DNA from 2 places in the Streptomyces sp. NPDC052040 genome. Region 2 is predicted to be linked to the other one. Evidence: riboswitches for the same ligand, from Rfam matches in the RefSeq annotation. Region 2 holds a riboswitch; the other holds the start of a gene.
The links. A riboswitch is a leader RNA that binds a small molecule or an ion and turns the genes downstream of it on or off. The one in region 2 is predicted to bind cobalamin.

Region 1: another riboswitch for cobalamin. It lies ahead of ACIHAA_RS15765 (prenyltransferase/squalene oxidase repeat-containing protein); the one in region 2 lies ahead of nrdI (class Ib ribonucleoside-diphosphate reductase assembly flavoprotein NrdI).

Annotation. Positions count from the first base shown of each region.
Region 1 covers NZ_JBIUBV010000006.1:287,767-294,971, reverse strand. Annotated here, with positions in the region: gene ACIHAA_RS15780 (ABC transporter ATP-binding protein) at 1-736, opposite strand, end outside; gene ACIHAA_RS15775 (energy-coupling factor transporter transmembrane component T) at 733-1,827, opposite strand; gene ACIHAA_RS15770 (SCO2322 family protein) at 1,824-2,516, opposite strand; gene ACIHAA_RS15765 (prenyltransferase/squalene oxidase repeat-containing protein) at 2,516-3,730, opposite strand; cobalamin riboswitch at 3,846-3,972, opposite strand; gene ACIHAA_RS15760 (MBL fold metallo-hydrolase) at 4,108-5,130, opposite strand; gene ACIHAA_RS15755 (aldehyde dehydrogenase) at 5,308-6,768, shown strand; gene ACIHAA_RS15750 (ferredoxin) at 6,772-7,014, shown strand.
Region 2 covers NZ_JBIUBV010000001.1:1,348,005-1,355,209, forward strand. Annotated here, with positions in the region: gene ACIHAA_RS05750 (bifunctional 2-methylcitrate synthase/citrate synthase) at 1-244, shown strand, start outside; gene thiI (tRNA uracil 4-sulfurtransferase ThiI) at 248-1,522, opposite strand; gene nrdF (class 1b ribonucleoside-diphosphate reductase subunit beta) at 1,533-2,555, opposite strand; gene nrdE (class 1b ribonucleoside-diphosphate reductase subunit alpha) at 2,570-4,738, opposite strand; gene nrdI (class Ib ribonucleoside-diphosphate reductase assembly flavoprotein NrdI) at 4,735-5,172, opposite strand; cobalamin riboswitch at 5,344-5,566, opposite strand; gene metE (5-methyltetrahydropteroyltriglutamate--homocysteine S-methyltransferase) at 5,727-7,205, opposite strand, start outside.

The DNA.
Region 1 (7,205 bases), on a different contig from region 2:
GGCGGCCGAGGGCCACCACCGGCGGGTACACCGGGGAGACCGCCATCACCTCCGCCGGGGTGCCGAGCACCGGGCGGGCGCCGGGGGCGGGCAGCAGGACGACCCGGTCGGCGTAGTGCACCACCCGCTCCAGGCGGTGTTCGGCCAGCAGGACCGTGGTGCCCAGGTCGTGGACCAGCCGTTGCAGCACGGCGAGGACCTCCTCGGCCGCCGCCGGGTCCAGCGCGGACGTCGGCTCGTCGAGCACCAGGACCCGCGGATGCGGGGTGAGCACCGAGCCGATCGCCACCCGCTGCCGCTGGCCGCCGGAGAGGGTGGCGATCGGCCGGTTGCGCAGACCGGTCAGTCCGAGCAGATCGAGGGTCTCCTCCACCCGCCGCCGCATCACCTCCGGGGCGAGCCCCAACGACTCCATTCCGTAGGCGAGTTCGTCCTCGACGGTGTCCGTGACGAAATGGGACAGCGGATCCTGCCCCACCGAGCCCACCACATCGGCGAGTTCGCGCGGCCGGTGCGCCCGGGTGTCGCGTCCGGCCACCGTGACCCGGCCGCGCAGGGTGCCGCCGGTGAAGTGCGGGACCAGTCCGTTCACCGCGCCGAGCACGGTCGACTTGCCGACCCCGGACGGGCCGACCAGCAGGGCGAGTTCGCCCTCGGGGACCTCGAAGCCGATGTCCCGCACCGCGGGCTCGGCGGCCCCGTCGTAGGTCACGGAGACATGCTCGAAGCGGATCACGGCGCCTCCTCGGGGGCGGGGGTGACGACGGCGGGCAGCAGACCGAGCAGCATCGCCGCCGCGGGCAGCAGCGGCAGTGCCGGTGCGGTCAGGGGGACGACACCGGGGTGCAGGGCGGCGGGGTCGTAGGCGGCCCAGACGGAGGGCAGGACGGCCGCGGCGATGCCGGAGCCCGCGACCAGCCAGGCCCGGGCGTCCCAGACGTCGGGGCGGTAGCGGGTGCGCGGGGAGCGGCGGCCGCCGAGCCGCAGACCGGCGAGGGCGGCGGCCAGACCGGCGAGCAGCACGGGCAGACCGTAGGCGGTGCCCTCCGCGGTCAGCAGACCGTAGGTGCCCGCGCAGACGCCCAGCAGCCCGCCCAGGGTGAGCGCGGTGGTGGTGCGGCGGACGGCGGGCGGTACCGCGGCGGTACGGCCGAAACCGCGCGCGTCCATCGCGGCGGCGAGCGCCACCGAACGCTCCAACGCGCCCTCCAGCACCGGCAGTCCGACCTGGAGCAGCCCCCGCAGCCCCCGGTCGGGCCGCCCGCGCAGCCGCCGGGCCGCGCGCAGCCGCCGTACGTCCGCCACGAGATGCGGGGCGAAGGTGAGTGCGACGACGACCGCCACGCCCGCCTCGTAGAGCGCGCCGGGAAGCGCCTTGAGCAGCCGGGCCGGGTTGGCGAGGGCGTTCGCGGCACCCACGCAGAGCAGCAGGGTGGCCAGCCGCAGACCGTCGTACAGGGCGAAGACCAGGCTCTCCGCGGTGACCCGGCCGCCCAGGCGGATGCCCTGCGCCCAGTGCGGGAGCGGGACTTCGGGCAGGGTGAACAGGGTGTGGGCGCCGGGGATCGGGGAGCCGAGGACGACGGTGAACAGCAGCCGGACGACGAGCACGGCGAGGCCGAGCCGGGCGAAGGCGGCGTAGGAACGCGACCAGGGGGCGCTGGTGCGGCGGGCCGCCACGACATACGCCGACACCGCGATCAGCAGGGCCAGCAGCAGCGGGTTGGTGGTGCGGGTGGCGGCGGTGGCCAGGCCCAGGGCCCACAGCCACCAGGCGCCCGGGTGCACGGCTCCCCGGCCGCGGCCGGGCCGGGACGCCACCGTCAGCCCCGGCGGCGGCGCGCCCGGGCCGCCGCCGCGATGCCCAGCACGGCCACCACGGCGACGCCTGTGCAGACGCCGACGGAGGGGCCGTGGTGCGCCGGGCCGTCCGCCCGGTCGCCGTCGTCCTTGCCCCCGGTCCGGCCGTGGTCCTGGCCCGAGGCCACCTGCTCGCCGCAGCCCTTGGCGGGGTAGCCCGCTATCGCACAGAGCAGGGCGTTGGTGTCGTAGCGCAGCGGGCCCGCGACCGCGGCCAGCGCGTCCGCGGTCGTCGCGTCCCCGGGCACCCGGGCGCAGACCGAGCGCGGGGCGGGCGGACGCTCACCGGAGGGGGCGTCCGCCGGGGTGCCGAAGTCGAGGACCAGGGCCACGCGCTTCTGGCCGCCGCGCGCGGGCGTCCCGGCGCAGATCGCCGCGAAGTCCGCGCGGCCGCGGGGCCTTGCGGCATCCGCGGAGTCCGCGCTCACCGCGAACCGGAAGCCCTGGACGTCACCGTCGGCGGGGCGGCTGGTCGAGGGGCCCTCGGTGGCGTACGTCCAGGGGGTGCCGCTGCGCTCCCAGAAGGACCAGTAGCGGTAGCCGACGGCCTGGGCACCGCCCGCGCTCCCCAGCAGTACGCACACCGTCAGGAGCAGGAGGAAGGGGAGGGCGAGGGGCCGGGCGGTGAAGGACGGGGCGCCCGTGCGGGCGCGGATCACGGCTGCTGCCGGTTGCGGCGGCCGCTGAGCAGGAAGCCGATGCCGATGCCCGCGACGAGGAAGACGCCGACGGTCCACCAGACACCGAAACCGGAGTCCGAGTCGCTCTTCTTCGACTTCTCCGCCTGCGCGGCGGCCTGCGGCGCCGGGCCCGTCGCGTTGAGCGCGGCGACCAGGTCGGTGCCGCCGAAGTGACGCGGGTCGCCGCCCGCCGCGTGCGCGGCGAGGATCAGCTCGGCGTACGCGGCGGGGCCGCTCTGCCGCGCCCACGGCCCGGCGTGGGACTCCAGCCAGCTCAGGGCGCCCGCCGCGCGCCCGGCCTGGCCGGCCGTGGCGAGGGCGACGACCGCGTCCGCGGTGTTGCCGTAGTCGGGCTGGTCCTTGGCGCCGGGCAGGGCCGACAGCAGATGCTGGTCCTTGGCCAGGGCCTTGAGGAGGTACGCGGCGCCGTTGCGCGCGGCGCCCTGCGGGTCGGTGGCCTTGGCGCACGCCGGGGCGGCACCGGCGGGCTTCGCGGCCTCCCCGGCCAGCCCCTTGCCGAGCGCGCCGGCCACGGCCGCGGCCGTCGCGTCCGCGTTGGCGGTGAGGGCGCCCTTCTTGTCGGGCTGGAAGGCGAAGGCGCCCGCCCCGTCGCCGTCGCAGGGGAGGGCCAGCTTCAGCAGCGCGTCGTAGGGGGAGCCGCCGCCCTTGCGGACGTCCTGCGGCCGGCCGCCCGTCGCCGTGAGGGCGCCGATCACCACGGACGTGGAGTTGGCGTCGCTCGCGCCTCCCGCGGTGTAGCCCCAGCCGCCGTCCTTGTTCTGCACGGACTTCAGCCAGGACACCGCCTTTGTGGTCGCGCCGTCGTGGCCGCCGAGCGCGGCGAGGGCCTGGACGGCCGCCGCGGTGCTGTTGGTGTCGACGGGCGTCTTGGCGTCGCAGGCGGCGGTGGGCTGCGCGCGGTAGGGGGCGAACGCGCCGTTCGCGCACTGCTGGCCGGTCAGCCAGTCCACCGCGGCTTCGGCGGGCTTCACCCCGGACGTGTGCTGGGCCAGCAGGGCGAGCGACTGGCGCCAGACGCCGTCGTAGGTGGGGTCGGTGGTGCCGTAGAGCCCGGACGGGTGGGACGCCGGGGCGGACGGGGAGGGGGAGGCGGCGAAGGCCGAGGTGGCGGGTGCCCCGGCTACGGCGGCTATGGCGGCGACCACCGCGGCGCTACGGCGAACGATCATGATCGGGGGTGCCTCTCCCTTGGCGTCCGGGAGCAGGCAGCACGGGGCACTTCCCCCGGGCGGCTCGGCTCCGTGGACCTCGACGGTGCGGGCACCGGCGGGCTGCCGGTGCGTGAGCCGGTCACGGCCCGTACGCGGCATCCCGGCTCGCCCCCCGGGGAGGCTCACGGTTGCGGGTCAGCGCCGGATTCGCACCGGCTTTCCCTCGTACGGATGTGAGGACGACCCGGCTACTGTACCCGCCGGTGGGAAGGGTCCCCGGTGGCCCGTGGAGGGAACAGGACGCGGGGGTTCCGGGGCGGGTGCGAGGGGTCCGGGGTGGGCCGCGGGACGCGGGGGTTCCTGCCGCCGGTCGCGTGCGTCGCCGGGCCCGGGGCCTACGCGGCCGTATACGCCACCGGCCCGGTCCCCGGTACCGGCTCCGCCCGGCCCAGCTTCACCAGTCGGCGGAGATGGGCCTCCGCCTCGAAGACCGCGATGGTGCGGGAGCCGTGGGGGAGCCGCGACCAGGGGCGGTTCCATGTCATGCGCTCGGCGAGTCCCCAGGGGGTCAGCGGGGTGTTGAGGAGGGCGCGCAGGGCGGTCAGCCGCTCCTCGTGGTGGGCCAGCAGCTCCCGGACCCGGGCGGGCGCGTCGGTGAAGGGGTGCTGGTGGGCCGGGAGCACCTCGGCGGGCTCGAGGCGGCCGACGCGTTCCAGTGAGTCCAGGTAGTCGCCGAGCGGGTCGGCGGCCGCGGTGGTGTCGTCCGGGTCCTCGTACAGGCCGATGTGCGGGGTGATTCCGGGCAGCAGATGATCCCCGGAGAACAGGCGGCCCCGGCCCGGGAGCCCGGCCGGGTGCTCCTCCTCCAGGTGGAGGCAGACATGACCGGGCGTGTGCCCGGGGGTCCAGATCGCGCGCAGCCGCCGCCCCGGGAGGTCGAGCAGCTCACCGGGGACGATCGCGCGGTCGGGCAGGGCGGGGGAGAAGCCGGGCAGCGGGCGCGGTGCCCGCAGCGGTGCGAGATGCTCCTCGGGGGCGCCCGCGGCCGCGAGCCGGGCGCGCAGAAAGCCGAACCAGTGCGCCGGTTGCGTGCGTTGGGCGCTCCGGACCACCGCGGTGTCCGCCGGGTGCATCGCGATCCAGGCGCCGGAGGCCTCCCGGACCCGGCCCGAGAGGCCGTGGTGGTCGGGATGGTGATGGGTGATCACCACCCCGTGGACCTCCGCGACCGTGGTGCCGCAGGCGGCCAGTCCCTCGGTCAGGGCGTCCCAGGAGAGTGGGTCGTCCCAGCCCGTGTCGATCAGCACCGGGCCGCGGCCGGTGTCCACGACGTGGACCAGGGTGTGGCCGAGGGGGTTGTCCGGGATGGGAACCCGGAGGGACCGTACGCCCCCGCCGTGATCGGCCGTCCGCGCCATGGTGCCCCCCGTCGCCGTCCGCCGGTACCCGTCCCCCGCCCGTGGACTCCGTCGGCGGGAACTGGTAACACTGCCGGTGTCGACCATATCTGATGCTCCATCAGGTGCGAGGGTCGGGAACGTCGAGACCATGCAGGGTGATGGGGCATCGGCAACAGTCCGGGGAGGCAGTCGGCCATGACCGATCTCGTGGAGCACGGACAGCTGTTCATCGGCGGGGAGTTGACCGATCCCCTGGGCAAGGACGTCATCGAGGTGGTCTCCCCGCACACCGAGGAACTCCTCGGGCGGGTGCCGGGCGCCTCGCGCGGGGACGTCGACCGGGCCGTCGCCGCCGCTCGCCGCGCCTTCGACGAAGGGCCCTGGCCCCGGGCGACGCCCGACGAGCGGATCGCGGTGGTGACCAGGATCAAGGACGGGATCGCCGCGCGCCACGAGGAACTGGCCCGGCTGATCTCCGCCGAGAACGGCTCCCCGTACTCCTGGAGCGTCCTCGCGCAGGCGCTCGGCGCGATGATGGTCTGGGACGCGGCCGTCACCGTTGCCCGGGACCACCCCCGCGAGGAGCGGCGGAACGGCGTCCTCGGGAAGATCCTGGTGCGGCGCGAGCCGGTCGGGGTGGTGGCGGCCGTCGTGCCGTGGAACGTCCCGCAGTTCACCGCCGCCGCCAAGCTCGCGCCCGCGCTGCTCGCGGGCTGCACGGTGGTGCTCAAGCCGTCGCCCGAGGCCCCCCTCGACGCCTATGTCCTCGGGGAGATCGCCCGCGAGGCCGGGCTGCCGGACGGTGTGCTGTCGATCCTGCCCGCGGACCGCGAGGTGAGCGAGTACCTCGTCGGGCACCCCGGCGTTGACCGGGTGTCCTTCACCGGTTCGGTGGCGGCCGGGAAGCGTGTGATGGAGGTCGCCGCACGGAATCTGACCCGGGTGACCCTGGAACTGGGCGGCAAGTCGGCGGCCGTGGTGCTGCCCGACGCGGACCTCGCGGCCACCGTGGCGGGGATCGTCCCGGCCGCCTGGATGAACAACGGGCAGGCGTGTGTCGCCCAGACCCGGATCCTGCTGCCCCGCTCGCGCTACGACGAGTTCGCCGACGCCTTCGCCGCCGCCGCGGCCGCCCTGGTGGTCGGCGACCCGCTCGACCCGGCCACCCAGGTCGGCCCGCTGGTGACCGAACGCCAGCGGCGGCGCAGCCTCGACTACATCCGGACCGGCCAGGAGGAGGGCGCCAAGCTCCTCGTGGGCGGGGGACGGCCCGCGTCCCGGGACCGCGGCTGGTATGTGGAGCCGACCCTCTTCGGCGAGGTCGGCAACGGCATGCGCATCGCCCGCGAGGAGATCTTCGGCCCCGTCGTCTGCCTGCTGCCGTACGGCGACGAGAGCGAGGCCGTGCGGATCGCCAACGACTCCGACTACGGGCTGAGCGGCAGCGTGTGGACCGCGGACGTCGAGCACGGCATCGGGATCGCCCGGCAGGTGCGGACCGGCTCGTACTCGGTGAACACCTTCAGCCTCGACATGCTGGGCCCCTTCGGCGGCCGCAAGAACTCCGGGCTCGGCAGGGAGTTCGGGCCGGAGGGCCACGACGAGTTCCTGGAGTACCAGACGGTCCATCTGCCCTCCGGGTACGAGGAGGCGTAGGGCATGGGCGACCGCTGGCACATCGAGGTCGACCGCACCCTCTGCATCGGGTCCACCCAGTGCGTGCACCGGGCCCCCGGCGCCTTCCGCCTCGACTCCGCCCGGCAGTCCCACCCCGTCGCGCCGGACGCGGACGCGGGGGAGCCGGTCCTCGACGCGGCGGAGAACTGCCCGGTGGAGGCGATCGCGATCACGCTGGCCGGGACCGGGGAGGCGGTGTTCCCGCCGGACGATCAAGGGGCCTGAGAGGGTGGGGCGCTTTGTCCGTAAATGCCCAAAGAATCTTGATCTGGGGTCTTCCATCCGGAGGAGCGGTGATTACACTGAAAAGTGCCTACGGGATGAGTGAAGGTGCTCAACCGGAGTAGCCGACTTCGGCGTGAAGTTTTGATTTCCGCTTGGGCCGACATCGACGGTCGAGCAGGGCGTTGGAAGAT
Region 2 (7,205 bases):
GCACGCGGCCCTGCGGCACGCCATGCTCCAGCGCAAGGGCATCCACCCCAACCTGGACTACCCGGCCGGGCTCGCCTACCACCTGATGGGATTCGACACCCCCGTCTTCACACCCCTGTTCGTGATGAGCCGGGTCACCGGCTGGACCGCCCACATCACCGAACAGCTCGACCACAACGCGCTGATCCGGCCCCTCGCCTCCTACGCGGGACCGGACCAGCGGGCAGTGCCGACGGGGCGCTAGCCCTCAGACCGGTGCCGGGGCGGTGCAGGACGCGGGAGCCGCGGGCACCGTCCCGTCCTCCTCGCCCGGCAGCATCACCTGGATGTGGTCGAGGAGGGCCTCCGTCACCTCGTCCAGGTCGAGCCGCTTCTCCACCGCCCGCAGATGCGGCAGCCCGGCCCTGGTGCTGGCCCGGGGCGGTGCGAGGAGCTGGCAGCAGTCCTCGTCCGGCAGTATCGAGATGTCCGCCGTACCGAGCGACCGGGCCTCGTCGATGATCTCCTGCTTCTCCCAGCCGATCAGCGGACGCAGGATCGGCAGGTCCGAGGCCTCGTCGACGGCGACCAGATTGGCCAGCGTCTGGCTCGCCACCTGCCCCAGGCTGTCGCCCGTGACCAGGGCCTGCGCCCCGGTCCTGGCCGCCAGCGCCGAGGCGGTCCGCACCATCAGCCGCCGCTGGGCGACCACTTGGAGCCGCCCGGCGCCGACCACGGCCAGCTGCTTCTGGGCCTTGCCCAGCGCGATGACATGCAGCCGCCCGGGCGGCTGGTACCGGTTCAGCTCCCGGGCCAGGGCATACGCCTTGTACACCGACGAGGGGTTGGTGTACGGAGCACCGCTGAAGTGCACGAACTCGCAGGCCAGACCGCGCCGCATGGCCCGGTGGGCGGCCACCGGCGAGTCATAGCCGCCGGACAGCAGTACCAGGGCCCGGCCGCTGGAGCCGACGGGCAGCCCGGTGACGCCGGGGTGCCGGGTCCAGGAGAGATAGGTCTCCTTGCGGTCGATCTCTATGGTCAGCAGTACATCGGGCCGGGTGAGATCGACATGCAGGCCCGTGACCTCCTCCAGGACCCGGGCGCCCACCTGGGCGGCCATCCGGGAGGAGGTCAGCGGGAACTGCTTGTCGCGTCTCTTCACCCGCACCGCGAAGCCGCGCCCGGGCCGGTCGGCGCTCACCGCGCGCAGCGCCTCGACGGCCGCCCGGTTGATCTCCTCCAGCGTGCTGGGCACACGTATCGCCGGTTCGACGGAGTTGAAGCCGATCACCCGGCGCGCCCGTTCCACGAGCGCCTCCTGCGGGACCTGGCCGCCCAGCACGGTGACGTTCTGGGCGGACTTGATCCAGGTGGAGCCGCCGACACCGCGCAGGGCGACCCGCAGGTTGTCGTGCAGCCGCTCGACGAAGCGGTGACGGTTGTGGCCCTTGAGGAAGACCTCGCCGTGCTTGAGCAGCACACAGGGACCGTAGGGGGCGGAAGCGGCCCGGGGAGCGGGCACCGTGGGTTTGCCGGACATCATGAGCCTCTCAGAAGTCCCAGTCGTCATCGGCGGTGTCCTCCGCCTTGCCCATGACGTAGGAGGAGCCGGAGCCGGAGAAGAAGTCGTGGTTCTCGTCCGCGCCCGGTGACAGCGCGGCCAGGATCTCCGGGTTGACCTCGCTCTCCTTCGCGCCGAAGCGCGCCGGGTAACCGAGGTTCATCAGCGCCTTGTTGGCGTTGTAGCGGACGAAGACGGCCACGTCGTCCATGAGCCCCAGCGGCTCGTACAGCTCGCCCGAGTAGGTGAGCTCCAGCTCGTACAGCTCCTCCAGGAGGTCGTACGTGAACGCGCGCATCCGCTCCTGCTCGGCCGTCGGCCGCTGCTCCAGACCGCGCTGGTACTTGTAGCCGGAGTAGTAGCCGTGGACCGCCTTGTCCCGCAGGATCAGCCGGATCATGTCGGCCGTGTTGGTCAGCAGGGCATGGGTGGAGAAGTGCAGCGGGAGGTAGAAGCCCGCGTACAGCAGCAGCGACGACAGCAGGGTGGAGGCGACCTTCCGCTTCAGCGGATCGTCGCCGTAGTAGTGCTTCAGGACCGTCTTGCACCGCTGCTGGAGGACGTCGTTGCCCACCGCCCAGCGGTAGGCGTCGTCGATCTCCGGGGTACTGGCGAGCGTGGAGAACACCGAGGAGTAGCTGCGGGCGTGCACGGCCTGCATAAAGGCGATGTTGGTGTACACCGCCTCCTCGTGCTCGGTGCGCGCGTCCTGGATCTGCACGATCTCGCCGACCGTCGCCTGCACGGTGTCCAGCATGGTCAGACCGGTGAACACCCGCATGGTCAGGGTGCGTTCGTCGGCGGTGAGCCGCTGCCGCCAGGCGTTCACATCGTTGGAGAGCGGCACCTTCTCGGGCAGCCAGAAGTTGGCGGTGAGCCGGTTCCACACCTCCAGGTCCTTCTCGTCGGTGACCCGGTTCCAGTTGACCGGGCGCAGCCGGGCGGCGGGGTCGTGGCGGTAGGAGGGGGGCGTGACCGAGATGTCGGTCAGCGGCGGTGGGGTGGTGGTCATCGTCGGTGTGTTCCTCAGAGCGTGCAGGAGAGGCAGTTCTCGATCTCGGTCCCGGCCAGCGCCTCCTGGCGCAGCCGGATGTAGTAGAGGGTCTTGATGCCCTTGCGCCAGGCATGGATCTGCGCCTTGTTCAGATCACGGGTGGTCGCGCTGTCGCGGAAGAAGAGGGTGCAGCTCAGCCCCTGGTCGACATGCTGGGTGGCCGCCGCGTAGGTGTCGATGATCTTCTCATAGCCGATCTCGTACGCGTCCTGGAAGTACTCCAGGTTGTCGTTGTCCATGTGCGGCGCCGGGTAGTAGACACGGCCGAGCTTGCCCTCCTTGCGGATCTCCACCTTGGCGGCGATCGGGTGGATGGAGGCGGTGGAGTCGTTGATGTAGCTGATGGAGCCGGTGGGCGGCACCGCCTGGAGGTACTGGTTGTAGATGCCGTGCTCCATGACGGAACGCTTCAGCGCCCGCCAGTCGTCCTGTGTGGGCAGGTGCACCCCGGCCTCGGCGAACAGCTCCCGGACGCGCTCGGTGGCCGGCTGCCACGCCCGCTCGGTGTACTTGTCGAAGTAGCTGCCGTCGGCGTACGCGGAGGACTCGAAGCCGTCGAAGGCCGTGCCGCGCTCGATCGCGATCCGGTGGGAGGCGCGCAGCGCGTGGAAGGCGACGGCGTAGAAGTACATGTCCGTGAAGTCCACGCCCTCCTCGCTGCCGTAGTGGATGCGCTGCGAGGCGAGGTAGCCGTGCAGGTTCATCTGGCCGAGGCCGATGGCGTGGGAGAGGTCGTTGCCGCGGGCCACGGACGGTACGGCGTCGATGTGCGACTGGTCCGAGACCGAGGTCAGCCCGCGCACGGCCGTCTCGACGGTGGTGCCGAAGTCCGGTGCGGCCATGGCGGCGGCGATGTTGAGCGAGCCGAGGTTGCAGGAGATGTCCCGGCCGACCGTCTCGTAGCCGATCGAGGCGTCGTAGGTGCTCGGCGTGTTGACCTGGAGGATCTCCGAGCAGAGGTTGGACATGTTGATCCAGCCCTCGATCGGGTTGGCCCGGTTCACCGTGTCCTCGAACAGCAGGTACGGGTACCCGGACTCGAACTGGAGCTCGGCGACCGTCTTGAAGAACTCCCGGGCGCTCAGGGTGGTCTTGCGGATGCGCGGGTTGGCGACCAGGTCGTCGTAGTGCTCGCTGACGGAGAGGTCGGACAGCGGCCTGCCGTACTCGCGCTCCACGTCGTACGGCGAGAACAGGTGCATCTCCTCGTTGCGCTTGGCGAGTTCGAAGGTGATGTCGGGGACGACCACGCCGAGCGAGAGGGTCTTGATGCGGATCTTCTCGTCCGCGTTCTCCCGCTTGGTGTCCAGGAACCGCATGATGTCGGGGTGGTGCGCGTGCAGATACACCGCGCCCGCGCCCTGGCGCGCGCCGAGCTGGTTGGCGTAGGAGAAGGAGTCCTCCAGCAGCTTCATCACGGGGACGACACCGGACGACTGGTTCTCGATCTTCTTGATCGGCGCGCCCTGTTCGCGCAGGTTGGTCAGCAGCAGGGCGACGCCACCGCCGCGCTTGGACAGCTGGAGCGCGGAGTTGATGCCGCGTCCGATGGACTCCAGGTTGTCCTCCACCCGCAGCAGGAAGCAGGAGACCAGCTCGCCGCGCTGGGCCTTCCCGGCGTTGAGGAAGGTCGGGGTGGCGGGCTGGAAGCGACCCGTCATCATCTCGTCCACCAGATGGGAGGCGAGGCTCTCGTCGCCCGCGCCCAGGTAGAGCGCGGTGGCGGCCACCCGGTCCTCGTAGCGCTCCAGATAGCGGGAGCCGTCGAAGGTCTTCAGGGTGTACGAGGTGTAGTACTTGAACGCGCCCAGGAAGGTGCGGAAGCGGTGCTCGTGCGCGTACGCCTGCCGGAAGAGGCCCTCGATGAACTCCCAGCTGTAGCGCCGGAGGGGGGCTTCCTCGTAGTAGTCGTGCTCAATGAGGTAGTCGATCTTCTCCTTCAGCGTCGGGAAGACCATCGTGTTCGGGTTGACGTGCTGGAGGAAGTACTGGCGGACGGCCTCCCGGTCCTGGTCGAACTGGATGCGCCCGTCGCAGTCGTACATGTTCAGCAGGGCGTTGAGGGCGTGGTAGTCCTTGCGCGTCCCGACCGACTCACGCGGGGGCGGGGGCACCGTGACGGCCGTGGGGAGGGCGGTCATGCCGCCGGCCTCGCCGGCCGGCTGGTTGACGAGTGTCGTGTCCAAAACTTCCGCAGTCCTTCCCTCACGGCACGGACATCGCGGTCCGTGCCCAGCAGTTCGAATCGGTACAGCTCGGGGACCTGGCACTTGGCCGAGATGACGCGCCCGGCCAGGCAGTAGTCCGCGCCGAAGTTGGTGTTGCCGGAGGCGATCACTCCGCGCAGCAGGGTCCGGTTGGCCGGGTCGTTGAGGAACCGGATCACCTGTTTGGGGACCGCGCCCGCGCGTTCGCCGCCGCCGTAGGTCGGCACGATCAGCACATAGGGCTCGGTGACCCGGGGCATGCCCTCGCGGTGGGCGTGCAGGGGGATCCGCGTGGCGGGCAGGCCCAGCTTCTCCACGAAGCGCTTGGTGTTCTCCGAGACGCTGGAGAAATACACGAGGCTGCTCAACGGTGCCGCCTCCTCTCGCTCGTTCCCGTGTCGCATCCGGGGACCGGGAGGGGAGGAGCGTCGCGGCGCGTACGGCGGTGCACCGGGCGGCGGAAGTCGGTCACGCCTGGCCCGGGTCCGTGCGTCTGCCACGCGGCCCTCCCTCGGGGCCTCGGAGCGCGTACACCGCTCTTCGGCGTACGCGCCGGTGGCAGGTCTTCGGACTCGCGGGCGCGTCTCGTGTCGTACGAGACCCCTACTGGCCGTCGCTTCCCAGGCCCCTTCACCGGGCCCAGTGCGTCTGACGGCGGTCGTTCCCGCTCACCGCTGCGGGGCAGCCCCGGATTCCCACCGGGTTCCCTCTTGCCTCGCCCGGCACCGCAGTGCCTGGCGAACCACCAGCACGTCCAACACTACATCTAGATCAGGCTGGATGGAGCCACCCCAGATGTTGTGTCGAGAGCCGCCGAAGGGGTGTAGTAAGGTGACCCTAAGTTCGACCGGAAACGCGACGGCCGGGGAGGGCGTGAACCCTCCCCGGCCGTGGTGCGCCGGTGGTGCCGGATGTGCCTCGGTCAGGAGGCGGGCAGCTCCTCACGCACCGTGCGGGCCGCGGCCACCAGGTTCTCCAGCGAGGCGCGGGTCTCGGCCCAGCCGCGGGTCTTCAGACCACAGTCGGGGTTGACCCACAGCCGCTCGGCCGGGATGGCCTTCAGACCGGTGCGCAGCAGCTCCGCGGCCTCCTCGGCGCTCGGCACACGCGGCGAGTGGATGTCGTAGACACCCGGTCCCGCCTCGCGCGGGTAGCCGTGGGCGGCCAGCTCCCGGGCGACCTGCATGTGCGAACGGGCCGCCTCCAGGCTGATGACGTCGGCGTCGAGGTCGTCGATGGCCTGGACGATGTCACCGAACTCGGCGTAGCACATGTGGGTGTGGATCTGGGTGTCCGGCCGGACACCGGCCGTGCTCAGCCGGAACGCCTCGGTGGCCCAGTCCAGATAGGCGGGCCGGTCGGCGGCGCGCAGCGGCAGGGTCTCCCGCAGCGCGGGCTCGTCCACCTGGATCACCGAGGTGCCCGCCGCCTCCAGGTCGCCGACCTCGTCGCGCAGGGCGAGCGCGACCTGCCGTGCGGTGTCCGCGAGCGGCTGGTCGTCGCGGACGAAGGACCAGGCGAGCATGGTCACCGGACCGGTGAGCATGCCCTTGACCGGCCGGTCGGTGAGGGACTGGGCGTACGTCGTCCAGCGCACCGTCATCGGCTCGGGCCGGGAGATGTCGCCCGCCAGGATCGGCGGCCGGACATAGCGGGTGCCGTAGGACTGGACCCAGCCGTGCTGGGTGGCCAGGTAGCCGGTGAGCTGCTCGGCGAAGTACTGGACCATGTCGTTGCGCTCGGCCTCGCCGTGCACCAGGACGTCCAGGCCGGTCTTCTCCTGGAAGGAGATCACCTCCCGGATCTCGGTCCGGATGCGCTCCTCGTAACCGGCCGTGTCGATCCGGCCGGTGCGCAGGTCCGCCCGTGCCGTGCGCAGCTCGTCGGTCTGCGGGAACGAGCCGATGGTGGTGGTCGGCAGCAGCGGCAGACCGAGTCCGGCGCGCTGGGCCGCGGCACGCTCGGCGTACGGCTGGGAGCGGCGGGCGTCGGCCTCGGTGACGGCCGCGGTCCGCGAGCGGACGGCCGGGTCGTGGGTGATCGGCGAGCCCGCGCGGGACTCCAGATCGGCCCGGTTGGCGGCGAGTTCGGCGGCGATCGCGTCGGTGCCGTGGGCCAGGCCCTTGGCGAGGGTGACGATCTCCTGCGTCTTCTGCCGGGCGAAGGCCAGCCAGCGCAGGATCTGCGGCTCGATGTCCCGCTCCAGAGCGGTGTCGAAGGGGACGTGCAGCAGGGAGGAGGAGGCGGACACGTCGACCCGGTCCGCCAGCCCCAGCAGGGTGCCCAGCGTGGACAGGGACTTCTCCAGGTCGTTGACCCAGATGTTGCGGCCGTTGACCACACCGGCGACCAGGCGCTTGCCGGGCAGGCCGCCCGCGGCGGCGAGGTCGGCCAGGTTGGC